2 linked regions of the Streptacidiphilus rugosus AM-16 genome follow. The protein of the gene in region 1 interacts with the protein of each later gene in a pairwise test. Links are inferred from orthologs where the notes say so. Each region holds a gene or a part of one and is shown on either strand. Other genes may lie near its edges. The genes, in order: eno and rpe.

Region 1 (6,244 bases):
AGCGACGCTGCTCGCGCGGGCAGAGCAGGGCGATCATGGCGACGAGCATCACGCCGGTGTCGACGCCGGCGTTCTGGAGCAACAGCTCCAGCAGCCAGTCGAACAGCTTGCCTTGTACTTCCATCTGTCCACCTCCCCTGTTGCACAGATGATTTCCAGTACAGCCAACTGGGTAACCTGTAAATCTGACGGATAGACAGGTTGCGTGCTGCATAGGGGAGTAGGCTCCCCGTGAGGGGGTGGTCCAGTGGCTCCGAAAGGTGTCAGGGAGCGGCTTGTGCAGCGCATCGCGGCCGGGGAGTGGCAGGCCGGTCAGTCGCTGCCCTCCGCGCGGCAGTTGGCGGAGGAGCTGCAGGTGTCCCGGGTCACGGTGCACAAGGCCCTCACCGTGCTGGCTCGCGACGGCCTGATCGAGACCCACCCGGGCAAGCGCGCCGTGCTGACCGGCGCCCGTCCCCAGGAGCCGGGCGCACCGCCGGAGCCGGCCGCCGAGGGCGCGGTCAACGTGCTGGGACGCCACCTCGATCGGGTGCTGCGCAGCGGACGCCTCCACGTCGACGTCCTGTGCGTCACGGCCGAGTCCTTCGTCTCCGCCCTCCAGCTCCAGTTGATCGGCCTGCGAGCGCGCCGCGAGCCCCGGCTGAGCGAGTTCAGGATCCGGCTGATCGTCTGCGACTTCAGCGCCACCCCCACCTATCCGCGGGTGCTGGGCGACCCGGGCGACACCAGGCCGCTGGAGCGGCTGCGCCGCATCTCGCACGACCAGGTGACCTCGCTGCGTTCGGCGGCCCTCTCGCTGCAGACCTACCAGCTGGTCGACTCGGAGCCGGTGATCGAGGTCCGCACCGTGCCCTTTCCGCCGATGTCGAAGTTGTACGTGCTGAACGACGACGAGGTGCTGGAGGGCTGGTACGAACTCATAGAGCGCCCGGTCCACGTCGGAGGCCACCTGGTGCGGCTGGAGGACCTGACCGGCCTGAGCACCCGGCTCTTCCCGCGCCGGCGCCAGGCTCTCGCCAACCACACGGACTCCGTCTACGTGGACACCGCCCGGGCCTTCTTCGCCTCCTGGTGGGCCAGGGCCGAGCCCTACGGCGTCTCCCTCTCCAGACCCCTGCCCGACGAACCGCAGCACGACCGGCCACCGCTCGACGGGCCGGCGCACGTGAACGAACCGGAGTGACGCGATCACGCACCCTCAGCCGCCGCACGAGGCCGTCGCCGCCGTGCTGCTCGACTTCGACGGGCCGGTGTGCAACCTCTTCGCCCGCCGCCCGGCGCCCGGGGTCGCCCGCGTGCTCCTCGACGAGCTGCGCGGGCAGGGCGTGGCATGGCTCCAGGAGACCGACGACCCGCACGGGTTGCTGGCCCGACTGCCCGCACTGCTCGACGCCGCCCGAACGCCGTCGGCCGAGGCCGCCCGGCTGATCGCGCTGACGGACCGGGCCCTGGCCCGCGAGGAGCTGCTGGCGGCGGTCTCGGCCGATCCGACGCCCGGTGCGCGCGAGGGTGTGCTGGCGCTGGCGAAGGCCGGCGTCCCCCTGGCCGTGGTCAGCAACAACGCACGTCCCGCGATCGAGGAGTACCTGCTCGGTGCGGGCCTGGTGGAGGCGCTGGCCAAGCATGTCGTCGGCCGCCCCGCCGACCTGGCGCGGATGAAGCCGGACCCCTCCGGTATCCAGGAGGCGCTGCACGCTCTGGGAGTGGCCGGCGAGGCCGTCTCCCGCTGCGTGTACGTCGGCGACGCGGTCGGCGACGCTTCGGCCGCGCGCGCGGCGGGAGTGCGCTTTCTGGGCTGGGCCGGCGGGTTGTCGCGGCGGAGTGAGCGGCTGCTGGGGGTGGGCGTTCCCCAGGCGTCCCTCTTTGACGAGTGGTCACACCTGACCCACCGGTTGCTCGTATCACGGCAGGGTAACGGAGCTCACATCTGACGTCCTGGCGCAGAGGAAGCCCAGTTCACGCGGCTGACGCCGGGTCGGCGGCCCTCCGGCTCCTCGTGTCGGAGGTTGAGTTCGTATGAAAACCTGCCTAGCCTCCGTGAAGTTCGCGTCAGCGGACACCGCCTCGCGGGACGCCGAGTCCTGTCCACCGTGGGGCGGCAACGTCGACTTGACGAACGGGCAGGAGTGGGGGACCCAGGTAGGTCGCCGTTCACGCGGGAGCGCGGACGGCTCGGGGTGAAGACGCATCAGCGTCCGGGCCAGCCTCTACGGCCCGAACCCGACAGCTCACCTCGCAGGCGTCGCAGAGGGAATCCTTCATGCTCCTCTCCGGCAACGGCCGCCATCGCCGAATCCGCGTCAACAAGGCCAAGGCCATCGTCGCGACCACCGGCGTGGCCGGCGCCGCGGTGGCCCTCCCCTTCATCGGGGCGGCCAGTGCGAGCGCCGCGTCCGTCTCCACCTGGGACAAGGTCGCCCAGTGCGAGAGCGGCGGCGACTGGTCCATCAACACGGGGAACGGCTACTACGGCGGGCTCCAGTTCTCCGCCAGCACCTGGCGGGCCTACGGCGGCGGCGCCTACGCCTCCACCGCGAACCACGCGAGCAAGGGTCAGCAGATCGCCGTCGCCGAGAAGGTGTTGGACAGTCAGGGGCCGGGCGCGTGGCCGGTCTGCGGCCCGCGGGCCGGTCTGAGCGCGGGCGGTGCGCCGGCCACCGTCGACACCTCCTCCAAGTCCGGCTCCGGCCACTCGCACAGCAAGCCCGCCGCGCCGAAGAAGTCCGCCCCCAAGCACGCCAAGCCGAGGCCCGGCGCGCCGGCGCACGGCGGCTCGTCCACGGCCGGCGTCTACACGGTCGAGGCGGGCGACACCCTCTCCGGCATCGCCGCGAGCCACCACGTCGCGGGCGGCTGGCACGCGCTGTACGAGCGGAACCGGTCCACCGTCGGGAGCGACCCGGATCTGATCTTCGTCGGCGAGCGGCTCGTCCTCGTGTAGCGGACGCGGCACGCACCTTCGCGAAAGGCCCCTACCGACCGGTAGGGGCTTTCCCGCGTTTGCGCCAGATGTCCGTCAGTCAAGACAGGGCAAAGGTCCTGAGTGGTCCCGGCCCCGACACGGGCTAGGCTCTGTGCGTAACAACCCGCATCCCCCTGAGGAGACAGTTGTGCCGTCCATCGACGTCGTCGTAGCCCGGGAGATCCTCGACTCGCGAGGCAACCCCACCGTCGAGGTCGAGGTCGGCCTCGACGACGGCAGCACCGGCCGCGCTGCCGTGCCGTCCGGCGCCTCCACCGGTGCCTTCGAAGCCCTTGAGCTGCGTGACGGTGACAAGTCCCGTTACGGCGGCAAGGGCGTGGAGAAGGCCGTCCTCGCCGTCATCGAGCAGATCGGCCCGGAGCTGGTCGGCTACGACGCCACCGAGCAGCGCCTGATCGACCAGGCCATGCTCGACCTGGACGCGACCGCCGACAAGTCCTCCCTGGGCGCCAACGCGATCCTGGGCGTCTCCCTCGCCGTGGCGCACGCCGCCTCCGAGGCCAGCGACCTGCCGCTCTTCCGCTACCTGGGCGGCCCCAACGCCCACGTGCTGCCGGTCCCGATGATGAACATCCTCAACGGTGGTTCGCACGCGGACTCCAACGTGGACATCCAGGAGTTCATGATCGCGCCGATCGGCGCGGAGTCGTTCTCCGAGGCGCTGCGCTGGGGCGTCGAGGTCTACCACCAGCTCAAGGGCGTGCTGAAGGCCCGCGGTCTCTCCACCGGTCTGGGCGACGAGGGCGGCTTCGCGCCGAACCTCGACTCCAACCGCGAGGCGCTGGACCTGATCGTCGAGGCGATCAAGGGCGCCGGCTACACCCCCGGCCGCGACATCGCGCTGGCCCTGGACTGCGCCGCGTCCGAGTTCTACAAGGACGGCGCGTACCAGTTCGAGGGCAAGGCCCGCACCGCCGCCGAGATGAGCGCCTACTACGGCGAGCTCGTCGCCGCGTACCCGCTGGTCTCCATCGAGGACCCGCTGTTCGAGGACGACTGGGAGGGCTGGAAGACCATCACCGCCGAGCTCGGCGACAAGGTCCAGCTCGTCGGCGACGACCTGTTCGTCACCAACCCGGAGCGCCTGGCCCGCGGCATCAAGGAGGGCGCGGCCAACGCCCTGCTGGTGAAGGTCAACCAGATCGGCTCGCTGACCGAGACGCTGGACGCGGTCGAGCTGGCCCAGCGCAACGGCTTCCGCTGCATGATGTCGCACCGCTCCGGTGAGACCGAGGACGTCACCATCGCCGACCTCGCCGTCGCCACCAACTGCGGCCAGATCAAGACCGGCGCCCCGGCCCGCTCCGAGCGCGTCGCCAAGTACAACCAGCTGCTGCGCATCGAGGAGATCCTCGACGACGCCGCGGAGTACGCCGGCCGCGGCGCCTTCCCGCGCTTCAACGGCTGACGCCGCCTCCGACGCCCCGTCGCGCTCACCCTCTAGGGTGGGGGCGGCGGGGCGTCGTCGCGTTGGGGCCGAGGGAGGGAGCAGCGGTGGCGGAGAAGAAGAAGCAGGCCAGGAAGCGGCCGAAGCTGACCGGTCGGGCGGCGGTGCTGGCCCTCGTGGTCTGCGCGCTGGTCGCGGCGCTCGCCTACCCGATGCGTCAGTTCATCGCGCAGCGGACGCAGATCGACCAGCAGCGGGCCGCGCAGCAGCAGGCGCAGCAGCAGGTCGAGGAGCTGCGCAGGGAGAAGGCCCGCTGGCAGGACCCGGCCTACGTCGAGGCCCAGGCGCGTGCCCGCCTCCACTTCGGCTTTCCCGGCGACACGCCGTTCACCTCGGTGAACCCCTCGCCCACCCCCTCCGCCTCCCCGACCACCCAGCAGGCGGCCTCCCAGCCCTGGTACCAGAGCCTCCTCGGCTCCCTCGCCACCGCGGACCACCCCTCGAACTGAAGGGCAGTCTCCGGCGGCGCGAGGATTCATCAGTGGAGGAACCACGCAGCGACCTCGGGGGTGCGAGGAACTGCGCGACAAGCCATCCGCCGGGCTGATGGCCTTCAATGTGCAGGGCCATCCGCGCAGGGTGGTTGCTCGCGCAGTTCCTCGCGCCCCTTTGGTGCTGCATGGTTTCTCACCTGGGGGAGAATGGCCGCATGTCGCAAGCCCCCGAGTCCCCCGCCCCCGTTTCCGAGGCTGACCGTGCCGCCGTCGAGGCGCAGCTCGGCCGCGTGCCGCGCGGCCTGCGGGCCGTCGCCCACCGCTGCCCCTGCGGGCTGCCCGACGTCGTCGAGACGGCCCCGCGTCTGGAGGACGGCACGCCGTTCCCGACCCTCTACTACCTGACCTGCCCCCGTGCCGCCTCGCTGATCGGCACCCTGGAGGCGGACGGGATGATGAAGGAGCAGACCGCGAGGCTCGCCGAGGAACCGGAGCTGGCCGACGGGTACCGCCGGGCGCACGAGGACTACATCGCCCGCCGTGACGCGATCGAGGTGCTGGAGGGCTTCCCCAGCGCGGGCGGCATGCCCGACCGGGTCAAGTGCCTGCACGTGCTGGTCGGCCACTCGCTGGCAGCCGGTCCGGGCGTGAACCCGCTCGGCGACGAGGCCCTGGCCGCGCTGCCGGAGTGGTGGCGCAAGGGCCCGTGCGTCTGCGCGGACGGGACGAACGGTGCGGACGGTGCGGACGAGATCGAGGGGGAGGGGTCCGAGTGACCACGACCCGCGTCGCCGCGGTCGACTGCGGCACCAACTCGATCCGTCTGCTGGTCGCGGATCTCGACCCGGAGACCGGCGCGCTGCACGAGCTGGACCGGCGGATGACCATCGTCCGCCTCGGCCAGGGCGTCGACCGCACCGGACGGCTGGCCCCCGAGGCGCTGGAGCGGACCTTCGCGGCCTGCCGTGACTACGCGGCGGTGATCGAGGAGCTCGGTGCGACCCGACTCCGCTTCGTCGCCACCAGCGCCTCGCGCGACGCGGAGAACCGCGACGAATTCACGGCCGGGGTCCGCGAGATCCTGGGCGTCGACCCCGAGGTGATCAGCGGCGACGAGGAGGCCCAGCTCTCCTTCACCGGCGCGACCAAGGAGCTGAACGGCGAGCACGGCCCCTACCTGGTGTTCGATCTGGGCGGCGGCTCGACCGAGTTCGTGCTCGGTTCGGAGAGCGTCCAGGCGGCTCGTTCGGTCGACATCGGCTGTGTCCGGATGACGGAGCGTCACGGCGAGGACTACCTCTCCATGCGCGCCGACATCAAGAAGGCGCTCGACCAGGCCGCGGAGGCGGTCCCCCTGGACACGAACGCCACCCTGGTCGG
Region 2 (6,091 bases), 2.4 Mb from region 1 along the record:
CGTCAACATGCACGGCGACCCGGTGACCGTCGAGGGCACCCAGCTGCTGGCGCGCTGCATCCAGCACGAGACCGACCACCTGGACGGGATCATCTTCATCGACCGGCTGGACCGTGAGCAGCGCAAGGAGGCGATGCGGGCGATCCGGGAGGCGGAGTGGTCCGGCGACGCCGCCCCGCAGGTGCGGGTCTCCCCGCACAGCACCTTCGGTCGCGCGCTGTGAGCTGACCGCCCAGCCCGAGCCCGGTCTCCCTTACTGCTCCGCTCCGAAAGGCAGGACACCCATGAAGCTGGTCTTCGCAGGCACGCCCGAGGTCGCCGTCCCGGCCCTGGACGCGCTGATCGCCTCCCGGCACGAGGTCGTCGCCGTCGTCACCCGCCCCGACGCCCCCGCCGGGCGCGGCAGGAAGCTGGTCTCCAGCCCGGTCGCCCAGCGCGCCGAGGAGGCGGGCATCGAGGTGCTCAAGCCGGCGCGGCCGCGCGACCCCGACTTCCTGGCCCGGCTGGCCGAGATCGGCCCGGACTGCTGCCCCGTCGTCGCCTACGGCGCGCTGCTGCCCAAGTCCGCCCTGGACGTCCCCGCCCAGGGCTGGGTCAACCTGCACTTCTCGCTGTTGCCGGCCTGGCGCGGCGCGGCCCCGGTCCAGCACGCGGTGCTCTCCGGCGACGAGGTGACCGGCGCGTCGACCTTCCTGATCGAGGAGGGCCTGGACTCGGGACCGGTCTACGGCACGGTCACCGAGGAGATCCGCTTCGACGACACCAGCGGCGACCTGCTCGGCCGCCTCTCGGTGTCGGGTGCGCGGCTGCTGGTGGCCACGATGGACGGGATCGAGGACGGCACCCTGGAGGCGCGTCCGCAGCCCGGCGACGGCGTCACCCTGGCGCCGAAGATCAACGTCGAGGACGCCAGGATCGACTGGACCACCCCCGCTCTGCGGGTCGACCGCGTGGTGCGCGGCTGCGCGCCCGCCCCCGGCGCCTGGACCGAGTTCCGCGGCGAGCGCCTCAAGGTCGCCTCGCTGCGCCTGGCGGCAGGCCGTTCGGAGCTCGGCCCGGGCGAGGTGCTGGTGCAGAAGAACACCGTCCGTGTCGGTACGGGCTCGCACGAGATCGAGCTCGGTGAGGTGCAGCCGCAGGGCAAGAAGCGGATGTCCGCGGGCGACTGGGCCCGCGGCGCCCGCGTGGAGGAGCGCGAGCGCCTGGGCTGACCGTCGGTAACGCGGCAGCCGGAGCAGGTGCCCGCGACGCGGGTGCCGGTCGGTCCGCGCCGGGGATGGAGCCGTGGCCGCGCAGCGTCGCCGCCACGGCTTCGCGTGCGGGTTCGGCCGAGCCGCCGCCCAGGCGGGCGGCACGTGTCTGACGCCGCATCAGGACGAGCTCGGGGCGGAGATGGGGCATCATGGATCATGCGGAGACCACCGCACGCAGATAGCCCCCGTCAGCACCTTCAGTAAGGCCAGAGCAGATGACCACCCCTTCCCGCAACGCGCCCAAGGCCCCGGCGAAGAAGCGCCCCTACCGCAAGCCCGCGCAGGACCCGGCCCGCCGCGTCGCCTTCGACGCCCTCCGCGCCGTCGACGAGCGCGACGCGTACGCCAACCTGGTGCTTCCCGCGCTGCTGCGCAAGGCCGAGCAGGACGTGAACTTCACCCGCCGCGACGCCGCCTTCGCCACCGAGCTCGTCTACGGCACGCTCCGGATGCGCGGCAGCTACGACGCGATCATCGCCGCCTGCGTCGACCGTCCGCTCAGCCGGATCGACCCGCCGGTGCTGGACGTCATCTCGCTCGGTGCGCACCAGTTGCTGGCCACCCGGATCCCGACCCACGCCGCGGTCTCGGCCACCGTCGACCTGGCCAGGACCGTGCTCACCGAGGGCCCGGCGAAGTTCGTCAACGCGGTGCTGCGCAAGATCTCCCAGCACGACCTGGACACCTGGCTGGAGCAGGTCGCCCCGCCCTACGAGGACGACGCGGAGGAGCACCTCGGCGTCCTCTTCTCGCACCCGCGGTGGGTCGTCTCCGCGCTGTGGGACTCCCTCGGAGTCTGGCAGCCGCAGTCCGCCGGCCGCACCGCGATGGAGCAGCTGCTCGCCGCCGACAACGAGCGCCCGGCCGTCACCCTGGTCGCCCGCCCCGGCCGCTCGACGGTCGAGGAGCTCCGCGACGCCCTGGAGCGCGACGCCGACACGGCGAACGCGGACACGGACACGGGCGGCGACGGTGACCGTGACGGGGACCGTGAGGCTTCGGGCGGTGTGACCGAGCCCGGCCGGTGGTCGCCCTACGCGCTCCGGCTCGCCGAGGGCGGCGACCCGGCCGACCTCAAGGCCGTGCGCGAGAACCGCGCCGGTGTGCAGGACGAGGGCAGCCAGCTGGTCGCCGCCGCCCTCGCCGCCGCCCCGCTGGCCGGCGGGAGCGACGCGGTCTGGCTCGACGGCTGCGCGGGCCCCGGCGGCAAGGCGGCCCTCCTCGGCGCGCTGGCCGCCGAGCGCGGCGCGGCCCTGGTGGCGTCCGAGGCACAGCCGCACCGCGCCCGCCTGGTCGCGCGGGCGCTCGACGGCAACCCCGGCCCCTACGTGGTGATCACCGCCGACGGCACCCGTCCCGCCTGGAGGCCCGCTGCCTTCGACCGGGTGCTGGTCGACGTCCCCTGCTCCGGCCTCGGCGCGCTGCGCCGCCGCCCCGAGTCGCGCTGGCGTCGCCGCCCGGCCGACGTCGCGAACTTCGCGCCGCTCCAGCGGGCGCTGCTCCGTTCGGCCATCGAGGCCACCCGTCCGGGCGGGGTCGTCGGCTACGCGACCTGTTCGCCGCACCTGGCCGAGACCAGGGTCGTCGTCAACGACGTCCTCAAGGACCGCGACGACGTCGAGTGGATCGACGCCCGTCCGCTGCTGCCCGGCGTGCCGGACCTGGGCGAGGGCCCGGACATCCAGCTCTGGCCGCATCTCCACGGCACGGACGCGATGTACCTCGCGCTGCTGCGCCGGAAGTAGCCGTCCGGTCGGCCGCACGGCCGCAGGGGTCGCACCTCCGTCCGCTGGCTCGCTCGGCAGTTCGGGCCGACGGCCCGGGTGCGGCATGATGGCCCGGAGGGGGTCGTGCGGCCCCCTTCTGTCGCAGGTTCCCGTCGCAAGTTCCGTCCTGGTCTGAACGAGAGTGCGTGAGATGCCCCAGATCTGTCCCAGCATCCTGTCCGCCGACTTCGCCCGGCTCGCCGAGGAGGCGGAGGCCGTGCGCGGGGCCGACTGGCTGCACGTGGACGTGATGGACAACCACTTCGTGCCGAACCTGACGCTCGGCCTGCCGATCGTCGAGTCGCTGCGCAAGGCCACGGACATCCCGCTCGACTGCCACCTGATGATCGACGACCCTGACCGCTGGGCCCCGCAGTACGCGGAGGCGGGCGCGGGCTCGGTGACCTTCCACGCCGAGGCCGCCGCCGCGCCGGTCAGGCTCGCGCGCGACCTGCGCGCCCTCGGCGCACGGGCGTCCATGGCGCTCAAGCCGGCCACCCCCATCGAGCCCTTCGAGGACCTGCTGCCCGAGCTGGACATGGTGCTGATCATGACGGTCGAGCCCGGCTTCGGCGGTCAGTCCTTCCTCGACATCATGCTGCCCAAGATCCGCCGCACCCGGCAGCTGATCGACCGGCACGGGCTGCAGCTCTGGCTCCAGGTCGACGGCGGCGTCTCCGCGTCCACCATCGAGCGCTGCGCCGACGCGGGCGCGGACGTCTTCGTCGCCGGCTCGGCCGTGTACGGTGCGGACAACCCGGCCGCCGCGATCGAGGCGCTGCGGGCCGACGCGCAGGCCGCAACCGACAGCGCACCCTGGGTTCGCCGGGTCTGACGATCATGCCTTGTGCATAGCTACAACTCGATTTGGACGATCCTACGAGGTGCGGGCCGTTTTCGGCCCGCCGCCTTGTAGCGTTGCGCCATGAACCGCGCTGAGCAGCCCCGTACGCTGGAGGCATGCGGTTCTTGAATCCCGTCACGGGCGAGCTGGACCCCCGTCCCGCCGTGCCCTACGACCTCACGTACGACGACGTCTTCATGGTCCCCAGCCGTTCCGCGGTGGGCTCGCGCCAGGCGGTGGACCTCTCCAGCAACGACGGGACCGGCACGACCATCCCGCTGGTCGTGGCCAACATGACCGCGGTCGCCGGCCGCCGGATGGCCGAGACGGTGGCCCGCCGCGGCGGCATCGTCGCCATCCCGCAGGACATCCCGATCGAGGTCGTCTCCGAGGTCGTCAGCTGGGTCAAGCAGCGCCACCTCGTCCACGACACCGCCGTGACGCTCGCCCCCGGCGCGACGGTCGCCGACGCGCTCTCGCTGCTGCCGAAGCGCGCCCACGGCGCGCTGGTCGTGGTCGAGGACGGCAAGCCGGTCGGCGTCGTCTCCGAGGCCGACTGCAAGGGCGTGGACCGCTTCACCAGCCTCGCCTCGGTGATGACCAAGGAGCTGCTGCTCCTGGAGGAGGGCATCGACCCGCGCGAGGCCTTCGAGCGGCTGTCCGGCGCCCACCGCAAGCTCGCCCCCGTCGTGGACGGCCGCGGCGACCTGGTCGGCATCCTGACCCGCAAGGCCGCCCTGCGCGCCACCCTGTACCGCCCGGCGGTCGACGCCGGCGGGAAGCTGCGCATCGCCGCCACCGTCGGCATCAACGGCGACGTGGCCGGCAAGGCCAAGGCGCTGCTGGAGGCCGGAGCGGACGTGCTGATCGTGGACACCGCCCACGGCCACCAGGAGTCGATGATCAACGCGCTGCAGGCCGTGCGCGGCCTGGACCCGCAGGTCCCGATCGTGGCCGGCAACGTCGTCTCGGCGGCGGGCGTGCGCGACCTGGTCGAGGCGGGCGCGGACATCCTCAAGGTCGGCGTCGGCCCCGGCGCCATGTGCACCACCCGGATGATGACCGGCGTCGGCCGCCCGCAGTTCTCCGCCGTGCTGGAGTGCGCCGCCGAGGCGACCCGCCTGGGCAAGCACGTCTGGGCCGACGGCGGTGTCCGGCACCCGCGTGACGTGGCGATGGCGCTGGCCGCCGGCGCCTCCAACGTCATGATCGGCTCCTGGTTCGCCGGCACCTACGAGTCGCCCGGCGACCTGCAGACGGCCGCCGACGGCCGCCAGTACAAGGAGAGCTTCGGCATGGCCTCCGCCCGCGCGGTGCGCAACCGCACGGCCGAGGAGTCCAACTACGACCGCGCCCGCAAGGCGCTGTTCGAGGAGGGCATCTCCACCTCCCGCATGTTCCTCGACCCCGCCCGTCCCGGCGTCGAGGACCTGATCGACTCGATCATCGCGGGCGTCCGCTCCTCCTGCACCTACGCGGGCGCGGACTCGCTGGCGGACTTCCACGAGAAGGCCATCGTCGGCGTCCAGAGCGCCGCCGGCTACGCGGAGGGCAAGCCGCTGCACGCCAGCTGGTGACGCGCTGACGCGACGAGAAGGTGATCAGGCCGGCCGCTGTCGGCTCATCTCCCCGAGGGGAGTGAGCAGGCAGCGGCTGACCATTCCGGTCGAGCGGTCCAGCGCCGCCGCGGCGGCCGCGTAGGCGTCGGGGCGCGCCCGCAGGTCCCAGAGCATCCGGGCGGACACCCAGGCCGCGTCCCTGGCGGCGTCGATGCTCCACGAGCCGAGCAGGTGCAGCAGCGGATCGGCCACGTCCAGGTCCTGCGGGAGCGGTGCGAGTTCCTCACGGATCCGGTCCTCGACGGCCGCGAGCAGGTCGTTGATCCGGTGGAAGTCGGGGGCCAGCGCCTCCGGCGCGCAGCCGAGGCTGAGGCAGCTGTCGACGACCGCGAGCGGCAGGTCGTGCTCGATGTGGCTGTTCATCCCCGAGAGGGCGAACTGCACCGGCAGGATGCCGGGATGACGCCGCAGCGCCAGCAGCGGCCGCCAGCAGGCGGGCGGCAGCGGGGCCGCCAGCGCGTCGAGGAAGCGCTCCGCGAAGAGCGTGCTGAGCCGCGCCACCTCGGCCGGACCCCGGAAGTAGCCGTCCTCGCCGAGACGCCGCCCGACCGCCTCCGTCACCTGGAGGTACATCCCGCCGAAGACCCCCACCCCGTCCTTCGGCGGCAG

The links.
Region 2: the proteins of eno (region 1) and rpe interact in binary tests that used the Escherichia coli proteins (3 or more experiments, as listed by UniProt). The link is inferred for Streptacidiphilus rugosus AM-16 from one-to-one orthologs.

What each region holds. Positions count from the first base shown.
Region 1 is NZ_JQMJ01000004.1:6,699,531-6,705,774, reverse strand. Bases 2,257-5,250 are described here. They hold eno (phosphopyruvate hydratase), read left to right. Parts: upstream 2,257-3,110; coding sequence 3,111-4,391; downstream 4,392-5,250. Other genes in these bases: BS83_RS39190 (DUF501 domain-containing protein), read left to right, coding at 5,080-5,250; BS83_RS46045 (FtsB family cell division protein), read left to right, coding at 4,478-4,879; BS83_RS39205 (LysM peptidoglycan-binding domain-containing protein), read left to right, coding at 2,261-2,941. In the rest of the region: BS83_RS39220 (hypothetical protein), read right to left, coding at 1-124; BS83_RS39215 (GntR family transcriptional regulator), read left to right, coding at 248-1,183; BS83_RS39210 (HAD family hydrolase), read left to right, coding at 1,227-1,931; more of BS83_RS39190, read left to right, coding at 5,251-5,640; BS83_RS39185 (Ppx/GppA phosphatase family protein), read left to right, coding at 5,637-6,244. UniProt on the Escherichia coli protein: Catalyzes the reversible conversion of 2-phosphoglycerate (2-PG) into phosphoenolpyruvate (PEP). It is essential for the degradation of carbohydrates via glycolysis.
Region 2 is NZ_JQMJ01000004.1:4,324,953-4,331,043, reverse strand. The notes cover bases 2,172-5,012. They hold rpe (ribulose-phosphate 3-epimerase), read left to right. Parts: upstream 2,172-3,170; coding sequence 3,171-3,854; downstream 3,855-5,012. Other genes in these bases: BS83_RS28820 (GuaB1 family IMP dehydrogenase-related protein), read left to right, coding at 3,980-5,012; BS83_RS28830 (RsmB/NOP family class I SAM-dependent RNA methyltransferase), read left to right, coding at 2,172-2,998. Also shown: def (peptide deformylase), read left to right, coding at 1-223; fmt (methionyl-tRNA formyltransferase), read left to right, coding at 285-1,211; more of BS83_RS28830, read left to right, coding at 1,469-2,171; more of BS83_RS28820, read left to right, coding at 5,013-5,440; BS83_RS28815 (DUF5995 family protein), read right to left, coding at 5,465-6,091. UniProt on the Escherichia coli protein: Catalyzes the reversible epimerization of D-ribulose 5-phosphate to D-xylulose 5-phosphate.